3 regions of the Hoeflea prorocentri genome follow, and region 3 is predicted to be linked to each of the others. Evidence: riboswitches for the same ligand, from Rfam matches in the RefSeq annotation. Region 3 holds a riboswitch; each other region holds the start of a gene.

Region 1 (5,702 bases), 2.7 Mb from region 3:
TCGTCAAACAGCGGTACGACTTGCGAAACGACGACCGCATGATCATTCGGATGGAGTTCCGCGGCCAGCGCCTTGCTGCCGACAAAAGACAGCGCCGCGAATGTCGGCTCGAAGCCGATTTGTGCAGCCGTCTTGATGAATACAGCGGCGGGCTCGTATGGCCCGACAATGATGACGGCTTCCGGTTGTGAACGGCGGATAGAAAGCAGCGCGCGCTTGACGGCGGTAGTGTTGCGCCGGAACGTTTCTTCCGAAACCGGCGCCATATCCCGCCGCTTCAGCGCCTCGCGCACCCCATTCAGCCCGACCCGCCCGAACGTGTCGTCCTGGTAGAGGACGGCGATGCGGCTCATATGCTCGCTACCGGTCAGATATCCGATCAGCGCTTCAGCCTCCTGAGCGTAGGAGGCGCGCAGGTTGATGGCAGTGATAAGGGCGGGATCACGCAGGAACGAGGCGCCGGTAAAGGGCGCAACGAAGGGAATGCCCGCCTTCTCCGAAAGCGGGTGGGCGGCGCGCGATGTCGGCGTGCCGACCTCTCCGATCAGTGCGAAGACCGCGTCGTCGTCGATCAGCTTTTTCGTGTTGGCGATTGCCTGTTCCGGCTCATAGCCGTCATCATACCCGATAAGCCGGATATGTCGGCCATGAATGCCGCCCGACCGGTTGACCGCTTTGAAGGCGGCGTTCAGTCCGTCCCGGAACGCGGTTCCGAGCGAGGCGGCCGGGCCGTTGAAGGCCGCCGATTGGCCGAGAACGATCCGGTCTGAATGAACGCCGGTTTCCGCCCGGCTGTCTGCGGAGGAAACAAAGCCGATCGAGAGTGCTGCAAGCAGGATGCGAAATGGACCGCGCAGAACGTCCCTCCGGTCGATGAGGCGGAAGGTCGAGCCTGTGACGAACCGCCGGTTGAGTCGCCGGTTCATATTAAGCCCGCATGTGCGAATAATGGCAAGCGCCCTTGATTTCAGGCATTCGGTGGCTTCCGGGACAAGGCTCCGGAAGCCGGTTGTATGGAGGATCAGGCGTGAGCGCTGTAGAGACGTCGGTTGAAAAGCCGGCTGTCCTTCAGATTATCCCAGTTCTTGGCGATGGCGAGAATGCCAAGGTCAAGCACCGGCTCAAGGATGATCACGCTCATATAGGCGATACCGAAGGTTCCGATCTGCGCCAGGTTCTCCGCTCCGAAGCCGCCGCCGTAGAAAGCCCAGAAGGCGACCCAGACAACGATGCCGCCCTGATAGGTGGTCGAAAGCGCGAGCGCCTGTTTGTAGGAAACGTCTTTGTAAGCCGTGTGCGACGGAATGATCTTCCTGGCCAGAAGGCTGACGGCAAAGAGAGGCAAGACCAGCGTCGTCAGGTTCATGCCGTATTGCGGCAGGTCGAATGGCGCGAAGAAAACGCCCTGCGCCAGAAGGCCGAGGGCAAGGCCGATCGCTGCCGGGCCGGCGCCGAAGACCAGGTAGAGTGTTGCGCCGAGAATAAAGTGAACCTCCGAAACCCCGACGGGGAAATGCGGGAAGATCTCAAAGAAGCTGAAGACCAGCACGGTCGTCGCCACGCTGCGTATGGCCAGCGCCGCTACGCCTCCATTGGACTTTACGTCGTCAAAGGCCATTTTCAGCATCAGGCCGCCTGCGCCGGCGGCGGTGGCGTAGCTCAAGGCCAGTTTGGCGCCGTCAACGACGCCCGGTTCAATATGCATGGTCTTTCCTTTCCTGCACCCTTCGTGCATTGCCGACGCAGCTGTGCTGCGCCTGTTCAGGTTATTCGGGCAGGTCTCCTGACTCGCGCTTCATCGCCTGGACTTCCGCCTTCCCGGGCTTCCCCAGTGGCATAGTGGAAGCGGCTCGCGCTCACAGTTGCGAGGGCAGTCACGGATCAGGCCCGCATTTGGTCGTCCCTACCGTGTTCCCATTTAATCCGGCGGGCTTTGCCCGCCTGGAACCCGAATGCCGATTGTTACAGCCACATCCGAGGCCGGGCAATGCCGTTTGCGACCTCGATGGTGAATATTTACGGCGTGTCGGGCAGGAAATAGGTGACGCGGGCCGGATGGAAGAAATCTTGGGCGTTGCCGGCGATTTGGTCTCATTCCACCATGAATTTCGAACTGAAGGGCAGGCTCGCGGCACCTATGGCTTTGGGGGAGACTTCCAGTGAGCCGGCAATGGCACGAATGCCATCCATCCGGTCTTCCAGCCGTTTTGATATTTTCTCGCAAATATCTTTGGGCGCATAAGATGACAGTACGATTGTGGTTACAGGCACAAACTGAGATAGCGCGGTCATGGACTGCTCGAGTTGTGAAACGCATGTGTCGAACCAGTCGGCCTCGACTGTTCCGAAATCTGGCCACAGGGCGCCTCTCTCCCAAAGCGCGCTGGTGTCTAAGCCGTTTTCCTCAAGACGTTTCTGAAGATAGAGCAGCCCGACGTCGTGGCTCTGGATGGCGTTGCTGTTGAATATCTGGTGATTGAGAACCAGCCGATTGTGAAGTCGAGCCCCCAGATAGCAGAACAGGTAATCTGTCAAGGGCTTGGCTGCGCCAAATAAGCTCTCGCCGCCGGCCGCTGCCGATATGTCGTTTTGAACGTAGACTTCAACACCTAAATCAGCCTCGATCTCGGAACCCAGAGTTTCATATCTTTCCGCGGCTCCATAAGGCGCCAGGTTCAACTCGTATCGATCTTCAGGAATAGCCAATCCAACGCCTGCAATCCTTTCGCGATTGCTGGGAAGCGCCTGAATGGCTGCACGGACCGTTTCCAGGAATTGCGTGTGGTTGCTGCCTTCCGTCCTGGAAGAGTTGGGAATTGTGGTGTGGAACTTCACAGCCCCGACGAAATCGATCAGCACAACGTCAGTTTGCCGATGGCCCAGACTTATGCCGACGGAATAGGCACCTTTCGCATTCAGCGACAAGGGAATAGCCGGTGGGCCGACACGGCCTTTCTGCGCTTTTCCCTTTTTGACGAGGCCTTCTTGCTCGAGAGATCTGACGATAACAGAGACAGTTTGCGCAGATAGCCCTGTCCTTTGGCCAATTTCCATTCGCGATATGCCGTCATTCTGCAACAAGAGTGACAGGACAAGCCGTTCGTTATAACTGCGAACACTGATCGAGTTCAGACCACTGGAGCGGTCAGCGATACGCAATGGATTTGGAGGAGCGAACCGCATATCAGGCAAAATACACCTCCTGAACCGCATGTGGTCTCGTTATTGTCCGCATCTCAGCCATTGTCGACCCACCCGATTGCCACAATTTCCTGCGCCATGGAAACGCCGAGAGCCTTGTGTGCGTTGCCGCTTAGATGGAACCCGTCCTCAGGATCACATTCGATAATGGAACCTGCATCAAAATAGTGCACCTCAAGCGAGTCGGCCATGATCTCAAATTCAAGGGCCAGCCTGTGGCTCTTTTCCTGCGCGCCGGCGAAAATCGAACTCCACTCCTTGATATCGTCTTGCATCGGAGGAGGTGCAACGATCATGATCTCGGGAACATTGCCGCCGGGTCCCGGCGCCAACTCCTTGATGTCATGAATAAGACAACCCATTCCCATAGCCACCTCGGACGGCGGCTGCCCAAAGCGGGCCTTCAGGTCGTTTGTTCCGAGCATAACAACAACAACATCGAGTGGCGCGTGACTCATCATGCAGGGTCTGAGGTAAGTGCGCCCGTTTTTGATCGCGCCTTCGATAGGGTCGTCGTGAACGGTGGTGCGGCCACTCAAACCCTCTTCAATGACGTGCCAGCCGTCTCCCAATTCTCGTTGCAACACGCCCGGCCAACGCGTATCCAGGCCAAAACGATCCAGGGGGGTGCCTCCGGGTATCTGTCCGTGCGTATTTGAGTCGCCGTAACACAGAACTGTTCTCATCCTGTCTCCACTGTCAGAAATATCCTTCTTATTCAAGATATTAGCCTGTGATGGCCTGTTGAGTTTTATCTGCCTTACTGCGGTTGCCCGAGATGATCATTCGCGAAAGATGACATTGGATCAGCCTTCAGGCAAGTGAGGATAAATATTCATTCAACATGAATAAATGTTGACATGAGATGACTGCTTGTGTTTCCTGAAGGTCGGGAGGAAGACTTGAAGGTTCCGGCTGTTCCGGCGCGTGGGGCATTCGAAAGAATGCGGAATTTCGCCGCCTATACGAACGAAACCTCGGGTGCTGTTCTCCAGAATCATCGTCTGCGAAGCCGGCAGCCAAGCCGTTCGGAGTGCGTGTGTAAGGATCGAACTTGTCAATCCAGATGGAGGCAAACCCATGACGAAACTAGCCACAGCAATCACCGCTGGTGTGTTATTTGCCACAACAACTCTGACCTTTCCGGCCTTTGCCGAGGATGTGAAAATCATGGACGGCGTAACCGAGCGACCGGGCGACAATCCTGTTGTTCCTGCCGGTAAATTTCAGAAGCCGTGCGGCTGGAAAATCGGAATGAGCCATTTTGGCGTCAATGCGAACACCTGGACAGTGCAGGTTGCGCATGAATCGGAGGGCGCAGCGGCTGCCGTAGATTGTATTGAGAAATTTGTCTTGCTCGACGCCGGGTTTGATCAGAAGAAACAGGTTGCCGATATCGAGGATCTGATTGCGCAAGGCATGGACGCGATTATCGTGCAGCCAGTGACATCCACATCAGCCGACGCTTCCATTGAGAAGGCCGTGGCTGCGGGAATTCCGGTCGTTCTGCATACGGGACGCATTGAGAGCAACTCGTTTACAACCGAGATCCAGGGTGGGGCGGAGCACTTTGGAAAGGTTATGGGTGACTGGCTTGTCGATGCGGTTGGAAACGATGCCAAAATATGGGTTCTTCGCGGACTGGCCGGACACCCGGAGGACACAAATCGATACAACGGTCTCCTGCAGTCGCTTGAAGGTACCAATATCGAGATCCTAGTCGAGGAGCATGGTGACTGGCAATACGACAAGACCAAGAAGCTATGTGAAACGCTGTATCTGAACAATCCCAATGTCGATGGAATCTGGTCGTCGGGCGCGGATATGACACGCGCATGTGTCGATGTATTCAAGCAGTTTGGTGCAGATATCCCGCCAATCTCCGGTGAAGGCAATAACGGTTTCTTCGGTCAGTGGATTAAGGACGGATTTCAATCGATATCGGCTGAGTATTCGCCGGCTCAGGGGGCGGCCGGTGTTCGTGCCGCCGTTGCTCTGCTTGAAGGCAAGGAACTCAAGAAACACTACGATTACAATCCGGAAGGCTGGGACCTGGACAAGACCAGGCAATACTATCGCGATGATCTGTCGGCGAATGTTTGGTGGCCAACGGAACTGCCGGAAGAGAAATTGCAGGAACTCTACGGCAGGAATTAGTCTCTCCCAGGACCATGTCAGACCAACTTCTGTGGGGATGAATCCACACATCCCCACAGAACGTGTTGACGACTATCCGAATTGGCAGCCGCTGTGGTGGAGATAACGTGAAACCACTGATCGAAATGTTGAGAATCTCCAAAGCCTTCGGCGGAAGCGTTGTGCTTCGGGATGTTTCAATTGACCTTTACCCGGGTTCCATTCACGCACTGATGGGTGAAAACGGAGCTGGTAAATCGACGTTGATGAAGATGCTGGCGGGTGTACATCAACCGGACAGCGGTGAGATATACAAGAGCGGCAATGCGGTTGCTTTCGCCAATCCCAAAGAGGCGCTTGAATTC
Region 2 (5,702 bases), 3.4 Mb from region 3:
CCGCAGGGTGGAACGGGATCAGGAGCCGAAAGGCCCGGACCGTTATCCATAAGGTCTGCCGGGCCCCTGTTGTCGCACGCTTGCATCGGCCCCATGCAAGGCGTATTGCCGTTGGACCTGATTGACGCGCAATCCGGAAGGCAGGTGTTGTGGGCGCCGATGTATATACCCTTGATCTGCCGCTTACGTTTATCGCAGCGGTCGGGTTGATCGTTATGGCCGGCTCGATTGTCCAGTCGGGCCTGGGAATGGGATTTGGTCTGACCGTCGCCCCGCTTTTGGCATTGCTCAATCCCGAGCTGGTGCCTGCACCGACTCTTTTTCTTGGTATGTTGACGGCAGCCTGGGGCGCCCTGGCTGAGCGGGCGCATATTCGCTGGAACGAGGTTGCGGTGGCGACGGGAGGGCGGCTTATCGGCGCGGTGTTGGGTCTCGTCCTGTTGTTGATCGTCTCGACTGCATCCGGTTTCAGTCTGCTGTTTGGCGCAATGGTTCTTGTCGCGGTGGGGCTGTCGGCCGCCGGGCGATCCCTGCCTTTCAACTGGGGCTCGCTGGGATCGATGGGTTTCATATCCGGAGCGATGGGAACGATCACGTCTGTTGGCGCGCCGCCGCTGGCCCTTGTCTATCAGGGACGCGAGCCCGATGCGGCACGCGCCACCCTTGCGGCCTTCTTTGCCATCGGCTGCGGCATTTCACTTGCGGGCCTTTACTGGGCCGGTTGGGCAGGATGGCGCGATGCCGCGCTGGCGCTGGCCATGTTGCCGCCCATGTTCGCAGGCCTTTGGGTCGCCCGTTTCTTCAGACTGCGGTTCTTGCGCTGGTATCGACCATGGTTGCTCGGCGTTGCCGGGATGGCCGGAATTCTGCTGGTTCTGCGGGGGCTGACGTGACCCCGGTACTTTCCGTTCTGCAGTTTGCCGCGCGCCACGGGCGCTGGCTCCTTGTCCTTGGGTTGGTCGCCGGTGTCGCGTTGCCAGGCATTGCCGCCTTCATGGAAAAGCAGCTTCCGATAGCCGTGGCGCTGCTGTTGTTCTTCTCCGCTTTGCGTGTCGGGCCCCGGCAGGCTTTTGGCGCGACACGGGATATCGGCCAGTCTCTCTACTTTGTTCTGGCCCTGCAACTGGCCTTGCCGATCATTTTTGTTCTAGTGCTGATTGCAACGGACTGGCGGAGCCCGCTGGCTTTCGGATTGGCGCTGATGCTCGCGGCTTCGCCGATTTCCGGAAGTCCGAGCCTGGCTATCCTGCTTGGCAAGGACAGCGCGCCTTCGTTACGGCTGTTGATCGCAGGTACGGCGCTGCTTCCCCTGACCACGATCCCGGTTTTCTGGATGATGCCGGACCTGGTTGCCGGCAAAAGCGTTTTGGGTGCGGCTCTGCGGTTGCTTCTCATCATCGGCATTGCAACGGCCATTGCCTTTGTCATTCGAGGGTTCTTTTTGAAAAATCCCGGTCCGGCGGGTCTTGGCGCCATCGATGGATTGGCAGCGCTCACCATGGCTATCATGGTTGTCGGGCTGATGGCCGCCGTTCGTCCGGCCCTGGAGAACAACCCCGGCGGACTGGCGTTTAACCTCTTTATTGCCTTTGTTGCCAATTTCGGACTGCAGGCAAGCGTCTATCTCATTTTGAAGCGACCCTTGCCGGATCAAAGCGCTGGAATCGCGGTGTGTGCCGGTAATCGCAACATTGCGCTGTTCCTGGCAGCCTTGCCGGCTGGCGTCATGGAGCCGTTGCTGCTGTTTATCGGCTGCTATCAGGTTCCGATGTATCTGACACCCATCCTGCTCAGGCGCTTTTACCGCTGAACCACAGCTTGCGACGAAAAGCGTCGCTGTAGCGGCTGTCTGTTGAACAGATTCGCGGTAAGCTGCTTGGGTAAAGGTTCTTTGCCGCGATTCGCGCTGATAAGCGCAAGTTTGGCAAAGCCAAGAGGGAAGCCGGTGCAAATCCGGCGCTGCCCCCGCAACTGTAAGCGGCGAGCCTCTCCCAAAAGCCACTGGCCTTGACAGCCGGGAAGGCAGGAGACGGTGATGACCCGCAAGCCAGGAGACCTGCCTTTACGTGAACTGCAAGCCGGGCGGGGTGCCCCGGAAGAGCGGCGAGCCCGGTCCTGGCCGGCACCTGCGCTTTCTTATGCCCCGTCTCTGCCTTTTGAGGAGAGACATGTGAACCACATCAAACAAACAGACGATCTTCACAGATGTCCTTCACCCGGCCGAATGGGAGGGTGAGCGATGTTTCCCGTACAAGATAGTGACATTGGCCGTATCGTCCGCAGGATTGGCCGGCCTGACGGAACCAACATCGTCGCGTTGCGCAAGGACCGGTCGTATCGGCCGCTTTCTGCCGAGGAAGCGCTGATCCAGTGGATGCTCGACCTTCCAACGGGCGCAGCGATCGACAAAGCGGCGCGATATGCGCTGCGCGTCGTGGATGCGGGCCCTGCCATGTCACCCGATGTTCAGCTGTTTTGCGATTATCTGAGGCAGGCCATCGAGGCATCGCAAATACCGGTTTCACCGAACCGGCGCAGGCGCAGGCGGCAACCCTGATATAAAACCGGGCTTATTGCTCGGAGAGTTTCATGTCCGGGCTGTAGGTTTTTCCGGAGACATGCTTGATGACGGCCTGGGCGCATTGCATGCGCCCGGATTCATTGTTGAAACCGTAGGCTGGATCACCATGGAGCTCCCATCCCTGTGACAAAGCTTCGCTGACCTTATGGCAGAAACTGGCATCGTCTGGCCCGGTCAGCAATCTGTAGAGTTTCATCGTGCAGCTCCAATTCGTGTCAGGTTACCGGATGCCGGCTTTTGCCAAAAGCGCCTCGGCCTGTTCCAGATGCAGGCGCTCTACCATGCGCCCGTCGATCTTTATCACCCCTTTGCCGGCGTTTTCGGGCAGGGAAAACGCTTCCACGATCGCTTTTGCCTGCGCAAGTGCGTCCTTGCCAGCTCCGAATGCCTCATTGGCACCGCCGATCTGGCTTGGATGGATAAGGGTTTTTCCGTCGAAGCCCATCAGGTGGCCTTCGGCGCATTCGGCAAGAAAACCGGCCTCGTCGTGAAAATCATTATAAACGCCGTCGAGCACATCGACGCCGGCGGCTTTGGCGGCAAGCACCACCTGCATAAGCCAGGGTGTCATAAATTGTCTTCCGTCCGGAAGGGGGATGTCCGTTTCCTTGGACAGATCATTGGATCCGATCACCAGACAATCGAGGCGGCCGCCGGGCCGATGCGCGGTGTCGGCTGTGGTGAGAACGTTTGCGATACCGCGCGGTGTTTCGATCATTGCCCAGAGCCCGATGGCCGGTTCAGCCCCAACGTCCCGCAGCGCCGCCTCGGCCTGGTCAATGTCGGCTGCACCGTTGACCTTTGGCAGCAGGATGGCGTCGGGGCGCAGACGCGCAGCCTCGACAATGTCGTCATGACCCCATTTGCTTGAAAGGGCGTTGATCCGGATGATCCATTCCTTGCCTGGCGGCCCGGTCCTTGAAAGACGGTCCTCGAGCGCATTGCGCGCTGCCGGTTTTTCATCAGGTGCGATGGAATCTTCAAGATCGACGATAATTGTATCGCAATCGAGCCCGGTAGCCTTTTCCATGGCCCGTTCATTGTTGGCGGGTATGTAAAGGACCGAGCGGCGGGTCTGTTTTTGGCGGTGATGTATGCCTGTTTTTTTCATGGCGTCTTAATGCCTTTCGCCGGGCCGCATCGCAAGGCTGTGTTGTGAGCTCCGACGGTTTTGGAGCTGCATCCTTTACGAATTGTAAGGCGGCGGCGGTTGAAACTGTACCGTTCAATGACCAATTGAATGGAAGCAGACCCGATCTCCAGCGGGTTTACACGGCTGCCGGCTGTTTTGCGGTTCGCCGAATTTGAGAAAGCGGGAGGTAATACGATGGCAAATCTTCGCGCAATCATTGTTGCAGTTGTCGGGCTCGGCATTGCCGCCCTGATCATCGTCGTCATGGCGACCGTCGGGCTGGCTATTGTCGGTTTTGCCGCTGTCGCCTGCGTGGTCGGCCTGATCGCCGCCCGGTTCAATCGGCGCAACCGCGTCCACAAACGCGAGAATGGTCCACGTGTCTGGGACGACGGGAACGGCAAGATTATCGATATGTGATCGGCGATTCTCACCGCCGGGGCCTTCTTTTTCTGTTTCAGCTTTGATAAACGCTTGGCAAAGTTCGCCTGGCGGGCGTTTGTTATGCCTGCTGGCCATCGTCGGCTAAAGCCGGGAAGTATATTGAGGTTCTCGCGATGAAGAAATTTTCAAGACACAGCGGTGTCGCTGCACCCATGCCCATTGTCAATGTCGATACCGACATGATCATCCCGAAGGACTATCTGAAGACAATCAAGCGCACGGGCCTTGGCAAGGGCCTTTTTGCGGAGATGCGTTTTAATGAGGACGGATCCGAGAACGAGGAGTTCGTGCTCAACAAGCCGGCCTATGAGAATGCGACGATCCTGGTAGCGGGTGATAATTTCGGTTGCGGCTCCTCACGCGAGCATGCGCCCTGGGCGCTGATGGATTTCGGCATACAATGCGTCATCTCGACGAGTTTCGCCGATATTTTCTACAATAACTCCTTCAAGAACGGCCTGTTGCCGATCGTCGTGACCCCGGAGGAGCTTGAAATGCTCCTTGACGACGCGTCGCGCGGCGCCAATGCGACCCTGACCGTCGATCTCGTAACCCAGGAAATCCACGGCCCCGATGGCGGCATTATCAAATTCGACATCGATCCGTTCAAGAAACACTGCCTTCTCAACGGTCTCGATGATATCGGTCTGACGATGGAAAAGGACCACCATATCGACAGCCACGAAGAACACATTTCCAACCATCGTCCGTGGCACTGAGCGGAACGGCGGATCGCAAATCGGAGTTCGGCATGCGCAAACTCATCTCCTCCGGTTCGCCCATGGAAGAGGCGGCCGGATATTCGCGGGCGGTTGTGCAAGGCGATTTCTGCTTCGTGGCGGGCACGACCGGTTACGATTACGAGACCATGGAAATGCCGGAAAGCATCGAGGCACAGACTCGAAACGCCCTTTCAACGATAGAGCGGACGCTGACGGATGCCGGTTTCGGCCTCGCCGATATCGCCCGCGTGAAATACTACATCACCGATGCCGCGGACGCCGGCCGGGTCTTTCCCGTTGTCGGGGAATTCTTTGCCGAAGTCAGGCCTGCCGCAACAATGGTTGTCACCGGTCTGATCAGGCCGGAAATGCGCATTGAAATCGAGGCTACCGCCTATAAACCGAAAGACTGACCGGGCTCTTGTCCGACACGAAGACAAACAAGGAATGTTCCATGGCAACGCGTAAACTCCTTCTTCTGCCCGGCGACGGGATCGGCCCGGAAACCATGGCCGAGGTCCGCAAGCTGATCGGTTTCATGAATGAGAGCCACGGCGCGGGTTTTGAGATCGAGGAAGGGCTGGTGGGCGGATCGGCCTATGATGCGCACGGCAAGTCCATTTCCGAAGAAGACATGGCAAAAGCCGATGCGGCCGATGCCGTGCTGTTCGGCGCGGTGGGCGGGCCCAAATGGGACAGCGTTGCCTATGATGTCCGCCCGGAAGCCGGCCTCTTGCGTTTGCGCAAGGATATGGAGCTCTTTGCCAATCTGCGTCCGGCAATCTGCTATCCGGCGCTTTCCGATGCATCCTCTCTGAAGAAG
Region 3 (5,702 bases):
CACATTGCCGGTAACATCCGTGACGGTGCGGCGATTGCCTTTGCTCACGGCCTCAATGTGCATTTCGGCCTGATCGAGCCGAAAGCGTCTGTCGACGTGCTGATGGTTGCTCCGAAAGGTCCGGGTCACACGGTGCGCGGCGAATACCAGAAGGGCGGCGGCGTTCCCTGCCTGATCGCCGTTCATCAGGACGCATCGGGCAATGCCCATGATCTCGGCCTTTCTTACGCGTGCGGCGTTGGCGGCGGACGATCCGGCATCATCGAGACCAACTTCAAGGAAGAGTGCGAAACCGACCTCTTTGGCGAACAGGTCGTCCTGTGTGGTGGTCTCGTTGAACTGATCCGTGCCGGTTTCGAGACGCTGGTGGAAGCCGGATATGCACCGGAGATGGCCTATTTCGAATGTCTCCACGAAGTCAAGCTCATCGTCGACCTGATCTATGAAGGCGGTATCGCCAACATGAACTACTCGATCTCGAACACGGCCGAATGGGGCGAATATGTGTCGGGCCCGCGCATCATTACCGATGAGACAAAGGCCGAAATGAAGCGGGTGCTCAACGATATCCAGACCGGAAAATTCACATCCGAATGGATGCAGGAATACCGGGCCGGCGGTGCGCGCTTCAAGGGCATTCGCCGTAACAACGATGCCCACCAGATCGAGGAAGTCGGTGAGAAGTTGCGTGGCATGATGCCCTGGATCAAGTCCAATGCGCTTGTCGACAAGGAGCGTAACTGACCGGTTTGGTTTTGCCTTATCAATAGGGCGTGAACGAACATCAGCGGGGCGCTTTGCGCTCCGCTTTTTTTAATGGGCGAAATATTTCAAGAGATATATACATTAAACATGTTCAGTATTTGTTGTTTAATATTTCAGTATTGAAACAACACAAAGTGTTGGCTCTCTTATTTTGAATGTGATTTGAAGAAAGACTGTTCATACACCCATATGTGGTCGACGCAACCAAACGAGGACAAATTGCGATGACCAGATTTTTGCGTTTTCTAACAGTGGCTGCGCCGGCGGCGCTCCTGGCCGGCACGGCACATGCGGCGGATGCGATCTTGGAGCCCGCACCTGTGGCAGCGCCGGTCGCTGAGTCCGCGCCTGCTCCGAACTACTGGAACGGGTTTTATGCCGGTGTTCTGCTTGGATATCACCATGAGACCGTCGACACGGTCGGCGGTAACGGTTCGGGCGCGTCGCTTGGCGGTTATGCCGGTTACAACCACCTTTTCAGCAACAACATCGTTGTTGGCGTCGAGGGCGACTACAATGCGGCTTTCGGCAGTTTCGACGGCTTTGACTGGGAGTTGTCCAGTTTCGGAACCGTTCGCGGACGGCTCGGTTATGCCATGAACCGGTTTCACATCTATGCCACGGGCGGCCTGGCGCTTATGGATTTCAAGTCGTCCTTTGCCGGCCCGGGCAATCCTGGCCTTGAAACCGGCTGGACGGTCGGCGGTGGCCTTGAATATATGGTCACGCAGAACATCAGTGCCCGGGCTGAATACCTCTACATGAATTTCAACGATACGTTCCAGGATGTCGGTGCGCCGGCCGGTATTACTACCGACATTCACAATGTCCGTGCCGGTGTTGCCTATCACTTCTGATCGACCTTAGCCGGGGTGGGGGACCTGCCGCTGCCATTTTGGCAGCGGCTTTTTTGTGGTGACAAAGCACCGTCTGTTTTTTTAGCGCAAGCCGAGAAGACGTTTGAGCGTTTTGCGCGGATGGCGAAAGACTGACGGTTGCGGCGGCCGGTAAGCTTGGGGAACGACGGGCTCGGGAAGAGTTCGCTCCATCGCGGCGCGCTGCAGATGATCAGGCAGGGTCAAGGTCGTCAGCCTGTCGTTCTGTGTCGTGATGATATCGTCTCCGGTCAGGCCGAATGAATCCTGCGGCTGCCGGTCGACCTTCCGCCAGTCAAAGTCGACGCGGCGGATGTTTTGCCCGGGCCGGCCGTGGCTGAGATGATAGGTGTTGCCGATCTTTTGGACGGGTGCGGTGTGTTCAAACGCCGCTGTACAGAATATGGCATCCTTGTGCGTGTTGCTGAAGGTCAAATCCTCGCGGAAACCGCCAATCTCGTGAAAGAGCGATCTGGAGCAAAAGATGAAATCTCCTGACGCCATGCAATAGGGCTCGATATCGCTGGCATGGTTGTCGGACAGGGATGGGTCGTTAAGCGAAGATGCATCCTCGATGTCGATCCAGCCGGCCCTGTACAACATGCGCGTTTCGAAGTTGCCCTTTTGCAGGAACTCCAGGACATCGTCGCCGAAGTAATTGTCGGGATTTGTCAGCAGCAGCCATGATCCTCTGGCTCTGGCGGCTCCGGCATTCTTGGCGTGATATTCAAACAGCTTGATGTGCCGGTTTTCGCTGATCAGCCGGTGGATGGATGCGTCGACAACAATGCAGCGCGCCTTGTCGATGGTGGACAGCAGCTTTTCTGACAATAACGGCCTTCCGGGAAGCGGGTTCCACTCGACGAATACCAGCTCCGCCTCAACGCCCCGGGCCTCCAGCGCTTTAAGATTGTAGAGGCTGGTCGAAAACAGCCGATCCTCGAAATCGCCGCCGTAATTGTCGTTGCGGCCCACAATGACGATCGAAATCATGCATCCACCCTGCGCATATAGGCTTCATAGGCTCTAAGGGCCCGTTGCGGCCAGTAGGCACTGATGTCGTAACTTCCGGAATTGATCGCTTGCACCATCTTCGCGTTGTTTTCGTAGCCGACAAACTCGTTGACCAGATTGCCGGTCAGGTCCTGCACGTTTCTGTCCTGGCGAACCGAGGCCTGCGCATAGGCGACTTTGTAGCCGAGGTGAAGCAGATGATAGGCGGCCCAGATATCGTCCATCCTGCCGGCAAAAGGCACCATGAAGTAGCGCCGAAGTGCTTCGGAGGTCAGGAAAGTATTTTGTGAATTGAAGGGGCTGACCGTGTCGGATGTGAAAGGAAAGCTGCCCGTATCGAAAGTTACATCCGGAGCGTGTTCCATGCGGCAGACCGCATCGATATCCGGGTCGCCATCCCAGAAATCGGCCTGAATATCGACATGGACCTGTCGGTCTTCGAAATTTGAATAGTCTCGGGTTCTAAGCAGTTGAAGGGGAAAGCCGCGATGCCAAAGGTGCCTGTGTTCCGTCGCGCCGACCGGGTCAAAACAATCGCCATCGACGATAAATGACTTCATTGTCGCCGTCGTGCCGACAAGCAGTTCGCTGCCCCAGTTCTCATAGGGTATGTTGTCATCATCGACCGTCGCAATGATATCGGCGCCTTCATCCAGCGCCAGCACAAAGCCGAGATTTCGGCGCTGGATGCAGTTCCAGCCAATCAGCTCCGAAAGCTCCGGTGCGAGTTTTTCCTGATCCGAAGGTGACAGGTATCGCCCGTTGTCCAGCCGGTAGTCGGTCGGCGTTTTCCGGTCGCCCACCACGATCAACGTCCAGTCCTTCATGGCATCAAAGCGCCGGATCGCCTCGGTTGGTGCGTTGATGGTGGTTGAAACGATATATTTTTTGTGTCCTTGCATGCACAGACGCTTAGACAAGGAGGCGACCGGGAACAAGCGCAAATAACCTCAAAGCCAAGCGCGTTTCTCTTTGCGCATTGTCCCGTCGCGATGTTGACAGCTATCACCAACACGATAAGACTGCCGCCCAGATGGTTCCGGCGAATCCTTACGGCTAGCTGGATGAAAAGGGAACACGGTGCGGTGTAACCATCAGGTGCCAATTCCGTGACTGCCCCCGCAACTGTAAGCGGAGAGCCTATCAGCGAAAACCACTGGGTATGGTGTGTAGTCTCCATCCTGGGAAGGTGCTGACAGGCATAGACCCGCGAGTCAGGAGACCTGCCATCGCTCAACTTAAACTCGGGCGGGGTGCCCCCGGGGAGGTCGTAGTGATGACATCGAAAATTTCGCTGACATTTGCCGGGCGTAACAAATCCGGCCTTCATCTCTCCCTTCGGTACCCGCCGCTTCCTCGGGGGATGATGATCTGTGCAAAACAAGAAATTGGCGAGCTTGTCGGTCTGTACCCGTTGCCGGCAGGCAGCGTTCTCCGGCCCGGATAACCAGCGGCCGGGTTATCGCCTGGCCAAGACACTCCATTCACAATTTTCCGGCAGCGCCGCCGCCGGGCTCGGCATGTCGTTTCGTGGCGTGCGTTGCATGAGCCAGTGCAAGCGTCCTTGCGTTGTCGCGCTGTCGGGGCCATCCAAATACACGCTCGTATTCGGCGATCTTCACCCGCAAACCGATGCCGAGGCGATCCTCGAACTGGCCGAAAAGTATGCCACGACAACCAATGGTTTCGTCGAGCGCGCCGATCGTCCAGAAGCCTTGCGCGCCGGCATTCTTGGCCGCATTCCGCCCCTCAACCTTGATGGCGACCCAATCGACCCTGATTTCACCATTCTTCCTGCAATCGACAAGGACATACTTTGATGCTTATTGCGAAAAACCAATTGAACCGGGATCAGCAAACCTTTGACAGATGCCGCAACGCCCTGTCGGCTGCAGGCCTTGCAGCTGCGTTTGCCCTGGCAGGTGTGATTGCTTCCGCGGCGGCTGAAAACGTGACTGTCGGCCAGACGTTCCTTGCATCAGGTCTTGATCCTGCCGATGGTTCAACCGGCTGGGCGCTCGTATCCCATGGTATTGCCGAACAGCTTTTCTCCGTATCGCGCGATGGAGAGGTCATTCCTAATCTCGCCGCGTCCGCGACAAAAAATGCGGATGGCTCCTGGATGATTGAACTGTCGCCCGAACGCTTTTTCTCCGATGGAACGCCCGTTACAGCCAAGCTGGTCGCGGCCGCTCTCAACCGCACCGGTGAGGCCAACGCGTCGGCACGCGCGACAGCGGGCCGGTTGATTTTCGAAGCGGTGGACAACGATACGCTGAACGTGACAACCGAGCAGCCAACGGCGATCCTTCCATCCATTCTCGCCGAGTGGGCCTTCCCGGTTTACATGGAGACCAGCGGCGATCCCATCTTTACCGGTCCATTTGCCGTGGAAAGCTTCGAAACCGGCTCCGCGATCGAGATGGTGCCGAATAGGCACTATGAAGGACACGGGCAGCGGCCGGATGTTACGATCCGGCGGATCGCTGATGGTCAGTCTATGGCGCTTGCATTTGCATCCGGCGAGTTGGACCTTGCCTTCAATCTGCCTGTTGAAACCATCTCGATGTTTGATGGCAGCAAAGACCGGTCGGTAAGATCTTTCCCGGTCGCTTACCAGTACATGATGTGGATGAACACGCGCACGCCGACACTGGGAGACGTTCGGGTCCGCCGGGCGATCGACGCTGCTATTAACAGGAACCATCTGGTAACCGCCGCGCGAGCGGGCACACCGGCGACAGGCGCTTTCGCCGCTGGCTACCCGTTTGCTGCCGAGGGGACACTTGCCTACGATCCCGACCTATCGGCACGCCTGCTTGATGAGGCCGGCTGGATTATGGGTGATGATGGCTTGCGCTCCAAGGATGGCAAAAATCTGGACCTCGTTTTGTGGGCCTATCCGCAGCGCCCCGATCTCGTGACCTTCCAACCGGTAATCCGTGCGGCTCTCGCGGATCTGGGCATTGCAGTGACAACGCAGGTGACCGAATCCCCGAGCAATGTCGCGGACAGCGGCGAGTTCGACCTGTTCCTTTGGGCGCAGCA

Evidence for each region. Region 3 has a riboswitch for cobalamin ahead of OQ273_RS04335 (DUF1636 domain-containing protein). Riboswitches for the same ligand answer to the same signal wherever they lie in the genome.
Region 1: it holds a riboswitch for cobalamin, as region 3 does, so the genes downstream of both, OQ273_RS16925 (energy-coupling factor ABC transporter permease) here and OQ273_RS04335 (DUF1636 domain-containing protein) in region 3, are expected to answer to the same signal.
Region 2: it holds a riboswitch for cobalamin, as region 3 does, so the genes downstream of both, OQ273_RS20605 (hypothetical protein) here and OQ273_RS04335 (DUF1636 domain-containing protein) in region 3, are expected to answer to the same signal.

What each region holds. Positions count from the first base shown of each region.
Region 1 covers NZ_JAPJZI010000001.1:3,610,631-3,616,332, reverse strand. Annotated here, with positions in the region: gene OQ273_RS16930 (ABC transporter substrate-binding protein) at 1-926, opposite strand, end outside; gene OQ273_RS16925 (energy-coupling factor ABC transporter permease) at 1,022-1,705, opposite strand; cobalamin riboswitch at 1,757-1,967, opposite strand; gene OQ273_RS16920 (ROK family transcriptional regulator) at 2,092-3,183, opposite strand; gene OQ273_RS16915 (SGNH/GDSL hydrolase family protein) at 3,237-3,887, opposite strand; gene OQ273_RS16910 (substrate-binding domain-containing protein) at 4,282-5,358, shown strand; gene OQ273_RS16905 (sugar ABC transporter ATP-binding protein) at 5,466-5,702, shown strand, end outside.
Region 2 covers NZ_JAPJZI010000001.1:4,373,637-4,379,338, forward strand. Annotated here, with positions in the region: gene OQ273_RS20590 (helix-turn-helix transcriptional regulator) at 1-52, shown strand, start outside; gene OQ273_RS20595 (sulfite exporter TauE/SafE family protein) at 150-893, shown strand; gene OQ273_RS20600 (hypothetical protein) at 890-1,810, shown strand; cobalamin riboswitch at 1,868-2,078, shown strand; gene OQ273_RS20605 (hypothetical protein) at 2,240-2,557, shown strand; gene OQ273_RS20610 (DUF1737 domain-containing protein) at 2,571-2,777, opposite strand; gene OQ273_RS20615 (HpcH/HpaI aldolase/citrate lyase family protein) at 2,802-3,692, opposite strand; gene OQ273_RS20620 (hypothetical protein) at 3,909-4,133, shown strand; gene leuD (3-isopropylmalate dehydratase small subunit) at 4,271-4,876, shown strand; gene OQ273_RS20630 (RidA family protein) at 4,909-5,292, shown strand; gene leuB (3-isopropylmalate dehydrogenase) at 5,334-5,702, shown strand, end outside.
Region 3 covers NZ_JAPJZI010000001.1:940,980-946,681, forward strand. Annotated here, with positions in the region: gene ilvC (ketol-acid reductoisomerase) at 1-744, shown strand, start outside; gene OQ273_RS04320 (outer membrane protein) at 990-1,622, shown strand; gene OQ273_RS04325 (hypothetical protein) at 1,704-2,633, opposite strand; gene OQ273_RS04330 (hypothetical protein) at 2,630-3,556, opposite strand; cobalamin riboswitch at 3,672-3,899, shown strand; gene OQ273_RS04335 (DUF1636 domain-containing protein) at 4,028-4,474, shown strand; gene OQ273_RS04340 (ABC transporter substrate-binding protein) at 4,474-5,702, shown strand, end outside.